One region of the Geodermatophilus sp. URMC 60 genome, then DNA from elsewhere that is predicted to be linked to it. Evidence: riboswitches for the same ligand, from Rfam matches in the RefSeq annotation. Region 1 holds a riboswitch; each other region holds the start of a gene.
The links. A riboswitch is a leader RNA that binds a small molecule or an ion and turns the genes downstream of it on or off. The one in region 1 is predicted to bind cyclic di-AMP.

Region 2: it holds a riboswitch for cyclic di-AMP, as region 1 does, so the genes downstream of both, ACWIX3_RS21545 (C40 family peptidase) here and ACWIX3_RS18555 (LysM peptidoglycan-binding domain-containing protein) in region 1, are expected to answer to the same signal.
Region 3: it holds a riboswitch for cyclic di-AMP, as region 1 does, so the genes downstream of both, ACWIX3_RS19705 (aggregation-promoting factor C-terminal-like domain-containing protein) here and ACWIX3_RS18555 (LysM peptidoglycan-binding domain-containing protein) in region 1, are expected to answer to the same signal.
Region 4: it holds a riboswitch for cyclic di-AMP, as region 1 does, so the genes downstream of both, ACWIX3_RS12885 (peptidoglycan DD-metalloendopeptidase family protein) here and ACWIX3_RS18555 (LysM peptidoglycan-binding domain-containing protein) in region 1, are expected to answer to the same signal.

The regions. Positions count from the first base shown of each region.
Region 1 is NZ_CP199958.1:3,930,800-3,934,158, forward strand. It holds gene ACWIX3_RS18540 (alpha/beta fold hydrolase) at 1-422, shown strand, start outside; gene ACWIX3_RS18545 (hypothetical protein) at 663-896, shown strand; gene ACWIX3_RS18550 (hypothetical protein) at 893-1,045, shown strand; gene ACWIX3_RS18555 (LysM peptidoglycan-binding domain-containing protein) at 1,197-2,012, opposite strand; cyclic di-AMP (ydaO/yuaA leader) riboswitch at 2,014-2,142, opposite strand; gene ACWIX3_RS18560 (alpha/beta hydrolase) at 2,393-3,253, opposite strand.
Region 2 is NZ_CP199958.1:4,565,279-4,568,637, reverse strand. It holds gene ACWIX3_RS21560 (ADP-ribosylglycohydrolase family protein) at 1-46, opposite strand, end outside; gene ACWIX3_RS21555 (hypothetical protein) at 79-714, opposite strand; gene ACWIX3_RS21550 (hypothetical protein) at 920-1,288, shown strand; gene ACWIX3_RS21545 (C40 family peptidase) at 1,370-1,867, opposite strand; cyclic di-AMP (ydaO/yuaA leader) riboswitch at 1,880-2,031, opposite strand; gene ACWIX3_RS21540 (hypothetical protein) at 2,357-2,527, shown strand; gene ACWIX3_RS21535 (D-2-hydroxyacid dehydrogenase family protein) at 2,597-3,359, shown strand, end outside.
Region 3 is NZ_CP199958.1:4,173,049-4,176,407, reverse strand. It holds gene ACWIX3_RS19715 (FMN reductase) at 1-316, opposite strand, end outside; gene ACWIX3_RS19710 (LLM class flavin-dependent oxidoreductase) at 313-1,422, opposite strand; cyclic di-AMP (ydaO/yuaA leader) riboswitch at 1,626-1,786, shown strand; gene ACWIX3_RS19705 (aggregation-promoting factor C-terminal-like domain-containing protein) at 2,006-2,866, shown strand; gene ACWIX3_RS19700 (YnfA family protein) at 3,043-3,359, opposite strand, start outside.
Region 4 is NZ_CP199958.1:2,692,709-2,696,067, forward strand. It holds gene pstS (phosphate ABC transporter substrate-binding protein PstS) at 1-464, opposite strand, end outside; cyclic di-AMP (ydaO/yuaA leader) riboswitch at 994-1,115, shown strand; gene ACWIX3_RS12885 (peptidoglycan DD-metalloendopeptidase family protein) at 1,144-2,340, shown strand; gene ACWIX3_RS12890 (maleylpyruvate isomerase family mycothiol-dependent enzyme) at 2,419-3,327, opposite strand.

The DNA of each region.
Region 1 (3,359 bases):
GGTGGGGCCTGTCCCAGGCGTTCTACTGGGAGCGCGAGTACCGGTCCATGGGCTACTCCTCGCTGGAGGACTTCCTGGTGGGGTTCTGGGAGGGCTTCTGGCTCGACGAGGACCGGGACCCGAACAACCTGCTGGCGATGCTCTGGACCTGGGAGCACGGCGACGTCGGCCGGACGCCGGGGTTCGACGGGGACACCGAGGCCGCCCTGCGCTCCATCCGCTGCCCCCTCGTGGCCATGCCCGCCCGGACCGACCTCTACTTCCCGCCCGAGGACGAGCAGTGGGCCTCGCAGTTCATCGCGCAGGGGGAGGTCCGGGTCATCGACACGATCTGGGGACACTTCGCCGGCCTCGGTATGAACGCCGCCGACAACACCTTCGTCGACCGGACACTGCGGGAACTGCTCGACCGTCCCGCCTGATCGCGCCGGTTCCCCGCGCGGGGCGACCTGCGAAGCTGGCGGGCGGGGCTCGCCCGAGGTCGTCCCGGGGCCCCGCCCGCGGACAGCATGCGGGAGACGGAACCGTTCCGCAACAGATGTCTAGGACGTCTGGCCGCTGCCGCGCCGGGCCCCGTCGCCTCCGCCCGCCCGACCCGTCGGGACGGGAGCCGCCGCGGCCCGGGGAGCCATCCGCCGGCGGCACGTCGCCGCGCACCGGCGGTGGGTGGTGCGGACGTCCGCCTGACGCATGCCGCGGTCGCCCTGCGGCTCCGGCCGGCCGTGCTCGTCGCGGCGCAGGTGGGGCCGGTCGGCGTCCCCGGGCAGGTGGCCTCCACGCTCGCGCACCTGCTCGTGCCCTTCCTGCCCTGGGTGCCGGACCTGCTCGTCGCCGAGTGGTGCCCGACCCCCGGAGCACGGTTCCGCGCGGCCCGGCGGGGCACCTCCTCCCCATGAGCGAGATGGACCCGCGGGACCCGAGCACCCTGTACGCGGAGGGCCCGGTCGCGCCCGAGCCGCCCGAGGACGACCTGCCCGACACCTCGCCGCTGCGCGACTCCGGTGGCACCGGTCCGGGCCCGGACGACCTCGACGCGCTGCTCTGAGAGAGGCCCCGTCCTCCTAACCCCTCGCAGGCTCGGGGCGGTGCCCTGGACGGGGCCGTGGCGCGTCAGCCGGCGCCGTCCGCGGCCCCCCGTGCACCGGCGGCCCCCACCCGGAAGACGGGTGGGGGCCGCCGACGTGCGGGCCGGGGACTCAGCCGACGTAGTTCACGTGCACGTGGTCCATGTGGTTCGCCGTGGCGCTGCCGCGGTCGGCCATGGCCTTCCACACGCCGTCCGGCGAGGACAGGATCCGCTGCTGCCAGATGACGTACTTCACCCCGAGCTCGTCCCAGTGGGCGATGTGGTAGGCGGTGATGGCGTCGCCGAGGGCGGCGTCGGACATGACCATGTAGTCCAGCGCCAGGCCCGACGGGTGGCCGTTCGGGTCCGTGGCGCTGGCCCGGGTGCCACCCAGGGTGATCGAGCCGGCGCCGGGCACCTCGCTGATCACGCGGTTGGCCGCGGCCTGGACCTGCGGAGCCACGTCACCGGCGCTGTTGGCGATGCGCGCGACGGCCGCGGGCGCGGCGGCCGGAGCCGCAGCGGCGAGCGGAGCGGCCGGGGTGGCGGGCGCAGTGTTCCCGGCCGACCCGACGGCCGGGGCCGCGGCGACCGGCACGGAGCCGGCGGTGTGCAGCACCTGACCCGGGAAGATCCGGTTCGGGTCGGCGCCGATGACGTCGGTGTTGCGCTGGTAGAGGTCGCGCCACGTCTGGCCGTGGGCGGCGGCGATCTTCCTGATCGTGTCGCCGCGGACGACGGTGTAGCCGGCCGTCGAGGCGTCGGCGGCCGCCGTCGCGACAGGGACCTCGATGGCGTGGGCGGGGATCGGGCCCGTCGTCCCGGCGAGCGCCTGGGAGGGGGCGCTCAGGACGCCGAACCCGACGACGGTGGCGCCGGCGGCGACGGGCGCCTTGGCGATGACCTTCTTGGTGCGGACATAGCGGGGTGCGCGGTGCTTGGCCATGGTGATCTCCGATCACCGCCGGCGAGGTCAGCTGTCGGGTTCGGGCGATCGGTGCCCGGCCGCGGTCCGCGGCTTCACCCCGAGACGGGCCCCCTCGAGTCGTGGACTCGAGTCGTGGCGCGCCGTGGTCGTGGGTCCCCCACCCCTGCCCTGGGAACGGGTTGGCGTCCGGTGGGCAGGGTTTGGCGGACCGGCGCCGCGCTCTCTCCTTTGCTGAGCGCACACAAAACGCTACGTGGAGTCATGTGCACTGTCGCCGTGACGCCGGTCACAAACGGCCGCCGGAACGGCGCGCCGCAGGTCAGCGCGGCGTGTCGCGCCGGTGTCGCCGTCGTCACGTCCGCGCCGTCCGCGCGGACCCTCCGGCGGCCGGCGAGCGGTCAGGACGACGTGCGGTGGGCGTCGAGCCAGGTGACGACGTCGGCCAGCACGGCGTCCTTCTCCGGCTCGTTGTGCGGCTCGTGGAACAGCCCCTCGTAGGTCCGCACCGTGAGGTCGGGCGAGCCGGCGTGCGCCCGGACGACCTCGCTGGCGACCGGCGGCACCAGCCGGTCGGCGGTGCCGTGCAGCACGAGCAGCGGCACGGTGAGCGCGGGCAGCCGCCGCGGCATGGTCAACGCGGCGGCCATGAGCTCGGCGCCGGTGCGGGCGACCATCCTGCCGTTGTGGTTGAGCGGGTCGGCCCGGTAGTCGCGGACCACCGCGGGGTCCCGGCTGACCGCCTCGGCGTCGAGCCGGAGGACGCCGAGGTCGGGCAGGAACCGGGACAGCAGCGGCGCCACGGTCCGCTGGACGGCGTTCGCGGCGCTGGTGTCGAGCGCCGCCGCCGAGATGACCGCGCCGGCGATCCGGGGGTCCGGCGTCCCGGTCAGGTACTGCAGCGCGATCAGTCCGCCCAGGCTGTGCCCGTAGACGAACAGCGGGGCGCCCGGGTGCTGGTCGCCGGCGGTGCGCACCAGCTCGGCGACGCCGTCGACGGCGGCGGCCATGCTGCCGATGTTGCCGCGGTTGCCCGGGGACCGGCCGTGGCCGGGGTGGTCGACGGCGTGGGTGGCGTAGCCCGCGGCGGCCAGCCGCTCGGCGACGTGCCGGTACCGACCGCCGTGCTCGTGCGCGCCGTGGACCAGCACGACGGCGCCGACCGGGTCCTCGACGGTCCAGGCCTGCCGGTACAGCCCCGAGGCCAGCGTGCCCTCGGTGTGCGTGGGGGTCGGGGTCCCGCCCGGACGGGCAGCGGTCATCGGGGAGCCTCCTACGGCAACGGACTGGTGGGCATCCTCCAGGAGGCCTGGACCTCCAGGAGACCTGGACCGGTGCGGCCGGTCGGTCGGTCCTAGGTTGGACACC
Region 2 (3,359 bases), 630 kb from region 1:
CCAGCGCGCCGGCGGCGCGGTGCGAGCGGTGCATGCGCGGGGTCACCCGAGCATCCTGCGGCGCCGGACGTCCCGCGGTCAGGCGCTGACCTCCTCGTGCGTGTTCACGCCGGGGATGCGCCGCACCGAGCCCCAGCCGAAGCGGGCCCACACGACCAGCAAGCCGGCGCCGACGAGCGACCCGAGGGTGTCGCGGAACAGGTCACCGTTGGTGTCGTCGTTGTCCTCCGAGAGCTGGGTTCCGAACCACGCGTCGGAACGCCACTCGAACAGCTCCCACAACGCCCCGATGGCGATGCCGAGCGCCGCGGTGACCACGCCGATGCCCACGTAGTGCTGCAGGTGCGTCTCGTCGCGCGGGTCCGGGACGACGTCCAGCCGGGCCAGCGCGATGTAGACGACCGGGGCCGTGAGCATCGGCAGGGTGAAGTGCACCAGGTCGTCGAAGCGGACGAACTGGTCGTACAGGCCCAGCGTCTCGCCGAACCCCTGCAGCGCCATGCCCAGGGTCAGCGCCAGGTCGTAGAGCCGCGGCAGGTTCACCAGCCGTGCGACGAGCGTGACGGCCCCCAGGACGGTGAGCAGGGCCGCCGATCCCCATCGGCCGTCGGCCGCGTACACCGCGGCTCCGATGAAGATCGCCAGCCGAAGGACGTCGATGCCGTCCCGCACGATCGGCGTCCAGTCACCCAGCAGCAGCGTGCGTCCGTCCACGTCGGCGCCGTACCCGCCGGTGCCCCGATCCTGCACACGTGCCGGGCGGCGCGCAGGAGGAGCTGACCGTGCGTCACCGGGATCGGCCATCACCCGCGCGACCGGGGGACGACGGCGTCTGCGGCGAGCGCACCGGGACCCCGCGGTGCTGCACTGTCCCCAGCCGGCCCGGACGGCCGGAGGCGCCGCAGGACAGGAGTACGCCGTGACCGATCGCGAGCTCGGGCCGACCGCCCCGCACAGCGGCCGGACGACCCTCTGCACCAGCCGTGCCGCCGGCCACGCCGTCCAGCCCACCCGCGTGCTGCTCTGCGACAGCAGCCCCGAGGACACCTGGACCGCCGTCGTCGTCATGGGCGCGGTCGGGGACGTGCTGACCCTCGCCTGCGGGGCGGAGCTCCGGCGGTTCCGCAACCACGAGTCCGGTCGACTGCTCGACCTCGTCGAGACCTCGGGCCCCGACGCCCTGCTCAACGAGCGGTACGGCCTGCTCTTCCTGCGCACCTGGCCGCAGGACGCCGCGTCGGTGTTCTCGCTCCAGCCGGCCGACCAGCCGCCGCACCCCTGCGGCTGACCGCCCGGTCGGGACCGCCGATCCCGCACGCCCACAGCGTCGTGGCCGTGCGGGATCGGTGATCTCGCCGCTCAGCGCAGGTCAGGCGACCCGGCGGGCGCCCGCGTAGCTCGGCATGGAGTCGAGGTTCATGACCTGGACCGGCTTGCTGGCGTTCAGCGCGTGCACGATCTTGCCGTTGCCGATGTACATCGCCACGTGCGAGACCGGGCTGTAGAAGAACACCAGGTCACCCGGCTGGAGGTTGGCCTTCGACACCGGGGTGCCGAACGTCGACTGCGCCCTGGACGTGCGCGGCAGGGAGACGCCGGCCGCCTTGTAGGAGAAGGTGGTCAGCCCCGAGCAGTCGAAGGAGTTCGGACCGGTGGCGCCGTACACGTACCGGTCACCCACCTGGGCCAGCGCGGTGTTGACGGCGGTCTGGGCGGCGCTGCTGACCGCGGCGGCCGAGACCGGAGCGGCGACGGCGGTGTGAGCCGAGGCCGGGAGGGGGGAGAGAGCGATCCCGGCGCCGGCGATGGCGGCGACGGCGACGCCGCGGAACGAGCGGCGAGCGAAGGTCGTGCGGGCAGTCGTCATCGACGACGGTTCTCCTGTTCTCCACGACCGCCTACCGGGTTAGCTGACGGGTTCGGACGGGGGAGTCGCCCGGCGCGACGAGTCGCGCTTCACCCCAGTGCTGCGGTGGGTCCCCGGCCTGCGCACCGGTCATCGACCGGTGCACGGTTCGGCGGCGTCCGGCGGGTGTCACAAGGTCAGCGACGCGGGCCCTCCGGACGGCGACCGAGGCTAGGTGGGCCCTAGGGCCCTGCTCAAAGCGAGGACGGGGGTCCGGGACGGTGGCCGGCACGGAGCGCGACTCGCCGGGCTGAGCACCACGAACGCCACTGGCGGCGCCTGGAAGTGCAGGGGAAACGCGCTGCTCAGAGCGTTATCGAAAAGTTTCCTTGATCGCGGAGCGCCTGTGCGCACCGTGTGGGGTCCCATGCAGAGAGCTCTGACAGGGTCGTGGTTGGACCGGCCGTTCCACGGGCACGACGAGAGGCAACCGACCCAAGGAGGAACACCATGGCCGGCATGTTGAGGAAGGTCCTGGCCTCGGGGCTCGCGGCGAAGGTCATCCAGGAGGCCCGCAAGCCGCAGAACCAGGCGAAGATCAAGGAGTTCATCGCCAAGATGGGCGAGCAGAACAAGAAGCAGGGCGGCGGCCGGGGCTACGGCCGCGGCCCCGTGCGCTGAGCACCCGCCCCTGATCGCACGGCGACCCCCGCTCGCACCGGGCGGGGGTCGCCGTCATGCTCGGGGACCGTGCTGCGCATCGCCGTCCTCGACGACTTCCAGTCCGTCGCCGCCGAGTTCGCCGACTGGTCGCGCCTCCCCGAGGATGCCGACGTCGTCAGCTTCGCCGACCACCTCGACGACGAGGAGGCTGTCGCCGAGCGGCTGGCCGGGTTCGACGTCGTCGTCGCCATGCGTGAGCGCACCCCGTTCCCGCGCACCCTGCTCGAGCGGCTCCCGCGGCTCCGGCTGCTGGTCACCACCGGCGCGCGCAACACCGCCATCGACGTCGCTGCGGCCGCCGAGCGCGGCATCCCCGTCTGCGGCACCGGCGCCCACCCGACCGGCACCGTCGAGCTGACCTGGGCGCTGGTCCTGGCCGTGGCCCGCCACGTCCCCGAGGAGGACGCCGGGGTGCGGGCCGGCGGCTGGCAGCGCACCGTCGGCACCGACCTCGCCGGCGCCCGCCTCGGCGTTCTCGGCCTCGGCCGGCTGGGCACCCGCGTCGCCCGCATCGGCCAGGCCTTCGGCATGGACGTCGTCGCGTGGAGCCAGAACCTCACCGAGGAGCGCGCCGCGGAGGCCGGCGTGCGCCGCGTCGACCGCGACGAGCTGTTCGCCACCGCCGACGTCCTCACGGTCCACCTGGTCCTCTCCGACCGCACCCGCGGGCTGGTGGGCCGCGACGAGCTCGCCCGCGTGAAGCCCGGCGCGATCCTCGTCAACACCTCGCGCGGCCCGATCGTCGACGAGGCCGCCCTGATCGAGGCCCTGTCCGAGGGCCGCCTCGCCG
Region 3 (3,359 bases), 240 kb from region 1:
CCTTGTCCAGGACGTCGAAGAACGTCTTGAACAGCCCGCTGTAGGACGCCGAGAACACCGGCGTCACGGCGATCAACCCGTCGGCGCCGACGACCGTGTCGATCGCCGCGCGCAGCGACTCGTTGGCGAACCCGGTCACCAGGTCGTCGGCGAGGTCGCGGGCGTGCGTGCGCAGCTCGACGACCTCCACCGTCGCGTCGTCGCCCCGCTCGCGCAGGGCGCCGACGGTCGCGGCGGCCAGCCGGTCGGCCAGCAGCCGGGTCGACGACGGGGTCGACAGCCCGGCGCTGACGACGGCCAGGGTGCGGGTGGTCATGCGGACACCTCCTGGAGAGACGCCTGGCGGGCCGCCACGCGCGAGGCGTGGGTCGGGGCGTCGGGGACGTGCGCGGGCTTGAGCGCGGCGAACTCCTTGCGCAGCACCGGCACGACCTCCTCGCCGAGCAGGTCCAGCTGCTCCAGGACCGTCTTCAGCGGCAGGCCGGCGTGGTCGATGAGGAACAGCTGCCGCTGGTAGTCGCCGACGTGGTCGCGGAAGCCGAGCGTCCGCTCGATGACCTGCTGCGGGGAGCCGACGGTCAGCGGCGTCTCGCGGGAGAAGTCCTCCAGCGAGGGGCCGTGGCCGTAGACCGGCGCGTTGTCGAAGTACGGGCGGAACTCGCGGACGGCGTCCTGGCTGTTCCGGCGCATGAACACCTGCCCGCCCAGGCCGACGATCGCCTGGTCGGCGCTGCCGTGGCCGTGGTACTCGAAGCGGCGGCGGTAGAACTCGACCATCCGGGCGGTGTGCTCCGGCGGCCAGAAGATGTGGTTGTGGAAGAAGCCGTCGCCGTAGTAGGCGGCCTGCTCGGCGATCTGCGGGGAGCGGATCGAGCCGTGCCACACGAAGGGCGGGACGCCGTCCAGCGGCCGCGGGGTCGAGGTGAAGCCCTGCAGCGGCGTGCGGAACTGCCCCTGCCAGTCGACGACGTCCTCGTCCCACAGCCGGCGCAGCAGCGCGTAGTTCTCGACCGCCAGGGGCAGGCCGTTGCGGATGTCCTGCCCGAACCACGGGTAGACCGGGCCGGTGTTGCCGCGGCCCATCATCAGGTCGACTCGGCCGCCGGCCAGGTGCTGCAGCATCGCGTAGTCCTCGGCGATCTTCACCGGGTCGTTGGTGGTGATCAGCGTGGTCGCCGTCGACAGCTGCAGCCGCGAGGTCTGGGCGGCGATGTAGGCCAGCGTCGTCGTCGGCGAGGAGGAGAAGAACGGCGGGTTGTGGTGCTCCCCCAGGGCGAAGACGTCGAGCCCGACCTCCTCGGCCTTCTTCGCGATGGTGACGATCGCCTGGATCCGCTCCGCCTCGCCGGGCGTGCGGCCGGTGGTGGGATCGGTCGTGATGTCGCTGACCGAGAAGACGCCGAACTGCATGTCGGTCTCCATTGGTTGAGAGTGCAACTACCGGTCGCTGCAACGCATCCGACGGGTGCGTATTCCCCTCGTCCGGCCCCCTCGGGAGGGAGGGCCTCGCCGCACTGCGACGTCACTCACGTGTCGGATGTGGTTCGCGGCATTGTCACGGGACGGTAACGCCGCTTACGGTGGCTCCCGTCCGGTCGGTCGTCTGGTCCCCGCTCGGGGAGCCTGGCCGGACGCCGCCGAGTCGTGTCCGCTGCCAGCGGGCGCGAGCCGGGGACCCACCGCAGTACTGGGGTGAATCCCGCCCGCGAGCACGATGCGCGGGCCGGTAGGGCTGCTTCCCGCCCGAACCCGTCAGCTAACTCGGTAGGCGGCTCACGGAAGAACGGAGCACTCGCATGCCCCGCCCACGGGCCCTCGCGGCTCGCCGGCCCACCCGGCCACGCGCGCTCCGCGCCTCTTCCCCGGCCAGCTGACCCGGCACCCGACCGCGCCCGCCGGCACTCCCTGATCCGCCGGCGCCCCCGTAGACCGCGCCGCACCGGGCTGCCCTCCGCTCGGAGGACCCACCCCGCGCGCCCTCCCGCCACGGAGCACCCCCACCCCCATGGACACCAAGCAGTTCCCGGCCGTCCCGGCCGCCGAGCCCGCCGCCGATCGGACCGCCCGCCGCCGCCTGCGGCTGCCCGCCCGCGGCCGCCGCCCGGCGATCCTGCTGGCCACCGCCGCCGCCGGCGCGATCGTCGTCAACACCGTCATCGGCGCGCAGCCGGCGGCCGAGGCCGAGGCCGAGACCGAGACGGTGACCGCCTCCATGAGCGTCGCCGAGCAGCTCGGCATCACCGCCGAGGCCACGCAGCAGCCGCTCAGCGCCCCGGCTCCCACCGAGCTCGCCCCGCTGGAGGACCTCGCCGCCTCCCGGAGCGAGCGCCAGGCCGCCGAGGCGCAGGCCGCGCAGGTCCAGGCCGCCGCCGAGCAGGCCGAGCTGGACCGGCAGGCCGCCGAGAAGGCCGCCGCCGAGAAGGCCGCTGCCGAGCAGGCCGCCCGCGAGGCCGCGGAGCGCGAGGCCGCCGAGAAGGCCGCGGCCGAGGCCGCCGCCCGCGCGGCCGCCGAGCGCCAGGCGGCCTCCTCTGCCGCCGCTCCGGCACCGGCTGCCAGCAGCTCGTCGTCCTCCGCGCCGCGCGGCTCCTTCAAGGACTACGCGATGAGCAAGGTCGGCAGCGCCGAGCAGTTCAGCTGCCTGGAGAAGCTGTGGGGCAAGGAGAGCGGCTGGAACCCCAACGCGCAGAACCCCACCAGCACCGCCTACGGCATCCCGCAGTTCCTGAACTCGACCTGGGCGAGCACCGGCATCGCGAAGACGTCGGACGGCTACCGGCAGATCGACGCCGGCCTGATCTACATCGAGAACCGCTACGGCAGCCCCTGCGGCGCCTGGTCGCACTCGCAGGCCAAGGGCTGGTACTGAGGAAGGACCCCTGCCCCCCACCGCTCGCAGGCCCGCGGCGGGGCCCTGCAGGGGCCGTTCCAGCACGTCGCCACGCTCGGGGGGTTCCCTGGACGGGGCCGCCGTCCTCCCCGAGGGCCGTTCCCGCACCGCGGGGGCGGCCCTCGGCCGTGCGCGGGGTCAGGACGTCCGCGGGGTCAGGACGTCCGCGGGGCGTACATGATCACGGCCACGCCGACGAGGCAGATCAGCGCGCCCACGACGTCGAAGCGGTCCGGCCGGTAGCCGTCCAGCGCCATGCCCCAGGCCAGGCTGCCCGCCACGAAGACACCGCCGTACGCAGCCAGGATCCGGCCGAAGGAGGCGTCCGGCTGCAGGGTGGCGACGAAGCCGTAGGCGCCGAGGGCCACCACCCCGAGGCCGATGCAGAGCCAGCCGCGGTGCTCGCGCACGCCCTGCCAGACCAGCCAGGCGCCGCCGATCTCGAGCACCGCGGCGGCGAGGAACAGGGCGA
Region 4 (3,359 bases), 1.2 Mb from region 1:
ATCTGCCGGGCGAAGACCCCGGCCAGCGTCGCGGAGGAGAGGGCGAGATCCGCGACCCCTGGGACGTTGTGCACCACCGCGATCGGCGAGATGTAGTTCGGCAGCTCGAACACCTCTCCGCCGCAGCGCTCGCGTGCAGTGACGAGCTCCTCCTCGTCGAGCGGAGCGTCGGAACCGGCGAAGTCGATGCCACCGGCGGTGAACTGCTCGCGGCCGCCGCCGGAGCCGACGGGGTCGTAGTCCACGGTCACGCCCGGCTGCACGGCCGAGTACCCGGCGGTCCAGCCCTGCATCGCTGCCTGCTGGCTGCTCGCCCCGGCGCCCACGAGGGCGCCGCTGAGGTCCCCGGTGGCCACGGCGCCCTGGCCGCGTTCGTTCGGGGGCACGTACTGCGACAGCGCCACCGCCGCGCCGGCCACCGCGGCGACCCCGACGGCAGCGGCGACCTTCCTCCGGGCCGACACCCGTGTCCTCCCGCCATCCGGCCCCGCGCTCCGCGCCGGGCGTCCTGGCACGACCCTAGGGCGTGCCTGGCGGACCGCCAGCCTCGCACGAGCCCGTCGGATACGCCCTGGGCGTCGCCCCCGGCCCCTGACGATCGGCACCCGCAGGTGCCGCTACACGGGTTCCGCGTCCGGCGCCGGGGCCTGTGGACGACGCTCGGACGGCGTCCACAGGCCCCCGATCGGATCAATTCGTGCGCGGCATCACAGCGAACACGGGGTGTCAGAGCCCGTCCGGCCGGGAATCCGCAGCATCTTGGTGTTCCTGCTGGTCGTCTCGCGAGTCACGGCTGCACCAGCGGTCACTGCTCCGCGCTCGGGTGCTGACGCCGCGTAGTGAAGACGGTGCCCGCACGGCGAGCGGCACCCTCGGTCCGTTACTCGATCGTGACCAGAGCCCGGGATCCGTGTAGCTTCTCCGACGGCCCTGCCGGGCTCAGCTCCTCGGGAACCGAGGGCCTCGGCACGGCCCCGCCGAACCGCCGGCGTCCCGATCCGGGACCGAGGCGGACCGGGGACCCACCGAACTCCTGGGGTGAGTCCTGCCTGCGCAGGTGCTGCGCAGGCAGGTAGGGCGCCGTCCGGCCCGAACCCGTCAGCTAACTCGGTAGGCGGTCGCGAGGATGGGAGAACCGTCGCCTTGGCGACCCTGCACCGCCTGAACGCCGTGGTCCGCTGCGCCACCTCACCCCGCAGCCGCTTGCGCTCCCCGCGCCGGGCCGTCGTCGTCGCCGCCGCCGTGGCCGGGCTGCTGGCCGGCACCCCCGTCGTCGCCGGTGCCGCGCCCGCCGCCCCGGGGCAGGCCTCGCTCGAGGAGCAGGTCGCCGCCATCGAGGAGCAGGTCAGGGCCGCCGAGGAGCAGCTCCAGCGGATGACCGTCGAGGCCGAGGCCGCCGCCGACACCGCCCTCGTCGCCCGCGCCCAGCTCGCCCACGGCCAGGCCGAGGCCGAGCGGACCGCCGCCGAGCTCGCTGCCGCCCAGGCCGACGTCGCCCAGGCCGAGGAGGACATCGCCGAGCTCGGCCGCGAGGCCTACATGGGCGCCGACGACCGCTACGGCGACCTCGAGCTGCTGCTCGACGCGCAGAGCCCCACCGAGCTGCTGCAGCAGGCCGCCACCATGGAGCAGCTCGGCGACCACCGCGCCGACCAGCTGCAGGAGTTCCTCACCGTCCAGGCGCGCGTCGAGGAGGCCGACCGCGCCGCCAAGGCCGCCGTCGCCCAGCTCGGCGAGCTCGCCCGCAAGGCCGACGAGGCCGAGCGCGCCGCCAACGAGCACCTCGCCCGGGCGCAGGCCGACTACGACGCCCGCGCGGCGGAGAAGGCCCGCCTCGACGAGGAGCTCCGTCTGGCCGGCGAGCGGCTGCTCGCCTCGCAGGGTGCCGCGGACCCCGGCGCCGCCTGGAGCGCCCGCCAGGCGCTGGCCAGCTCGGCCGACGTCTCCGGCATGCCGACGGCCGGGCGGCTGACCTCCTGCTACGGCCCGCGCTGGGGGACCATGCACCAAGGCGTCGACATCGCCGCGCCCATCGGCACCCCGATCTACGTGCCCGAGGACGGCGTCGTCCTGCAGGCCGGCCCGGCCAGCGGCTTCGGCCAGGCCGTCTACGTGCAGCACGGCGACGGGCAGATCACCCTCTACGGGCACGTCAACCAGTTCTTCGTCGGCGCCGGCCAGGTCGTGCAGGCCGGGGACCACATCGCCGACGTCGGGAACAAGGGCCAGTCCACCGGGCCGCACCTGCACTTCGAGGTGCACCAGGGCGGGCTCTACGCCAGCCGGGTCAACCCGATGCCGTGGCTCAAGGCGCACGGCATCTCGCTGGGCGCCTGCTGAAGAAGGACCCGTCCTCCTCCCGGAGGAGCTCGCGGCCGGCCTCTGGACGGGGCCTGGTGCGGGCCCGGGCATCCTCCGTCAGCGCCGTCCGCGCAGCCGGCCCAGCAGCCCGCCCACGCCGCCGAGGGTCTGTGCCGCCAGCGCCAGGATGGGGCCGCCGGGGATGCCCGGCGCCGACTGCACGATCGGCGCCAGGGCCATCAGGCCGCCCAGCTCGTGCACCCGCAGCCTGCGCCGGGCCAGCGCGGCGACCGGGTTCACCCGGCCCGAGGCGGCCTCCAGGAGCAGGTCCGCCGGCGCCTCCACCGCGGTGCCGCGGACGTCGCCCGCGGGGATCCGGCGCACCGTCCAGCCGGAGTCGTCGGCGGCGAAGGCCCAGCCGCCCTCCGGCGTCGCCAGCGTCGCCCCGCCGCTGACCCCCTCGCGGGCCGCCAGCGCGCCGGTCACGTCGGCCAGCGCGGCCAGCCCGGACTGCAGCACCGCGGGCGGGGGAGGGGCCGCCCCGCAGGGCACCAGGTCCAGGCCGTGCACCGCCAGCTCGTAGGCCTGCCCGAGGACCACGCTGAGCAGCGGCAGCCGGCCGACGACGGCGACCGCCGGTGCGGTGTCGAGCTCCGCAGGCTCCTCCGCCAGGTAGCGCGCGGTGGCCTCCCGGTTGCGGCACAGCGCGGCCAGCACCTCCTCCCGGGAGGCGTCCCGGTGCGCGGCGGTCACCCGCGCGTTCGTCGCGTCGACGTCCGGAGGTGTCCCCGCCCCTCCGGCCCGCGCCGAGGCGATGAGGTCGGGCAGGGCGGCGTGGTCGTCCCAGCAGCCCAGGTGCACGCAGACCTCGTGCGCGCGCCACCCGGGCAGCCGGGTCGGCCGCTCGAGGTCGACGGCCGCCGCCTGCTCGAGGAAGGCGTCCCACGCGCCGAGCACCATCGGCCCGACGGTGTCGCGGCCGGCGTCGGCCATGCCCCGGTGCTGGGTGTCCCCGGTCAGCGCCATGGCCGCCTCCTACCCCGGGACGACGGCGGCAG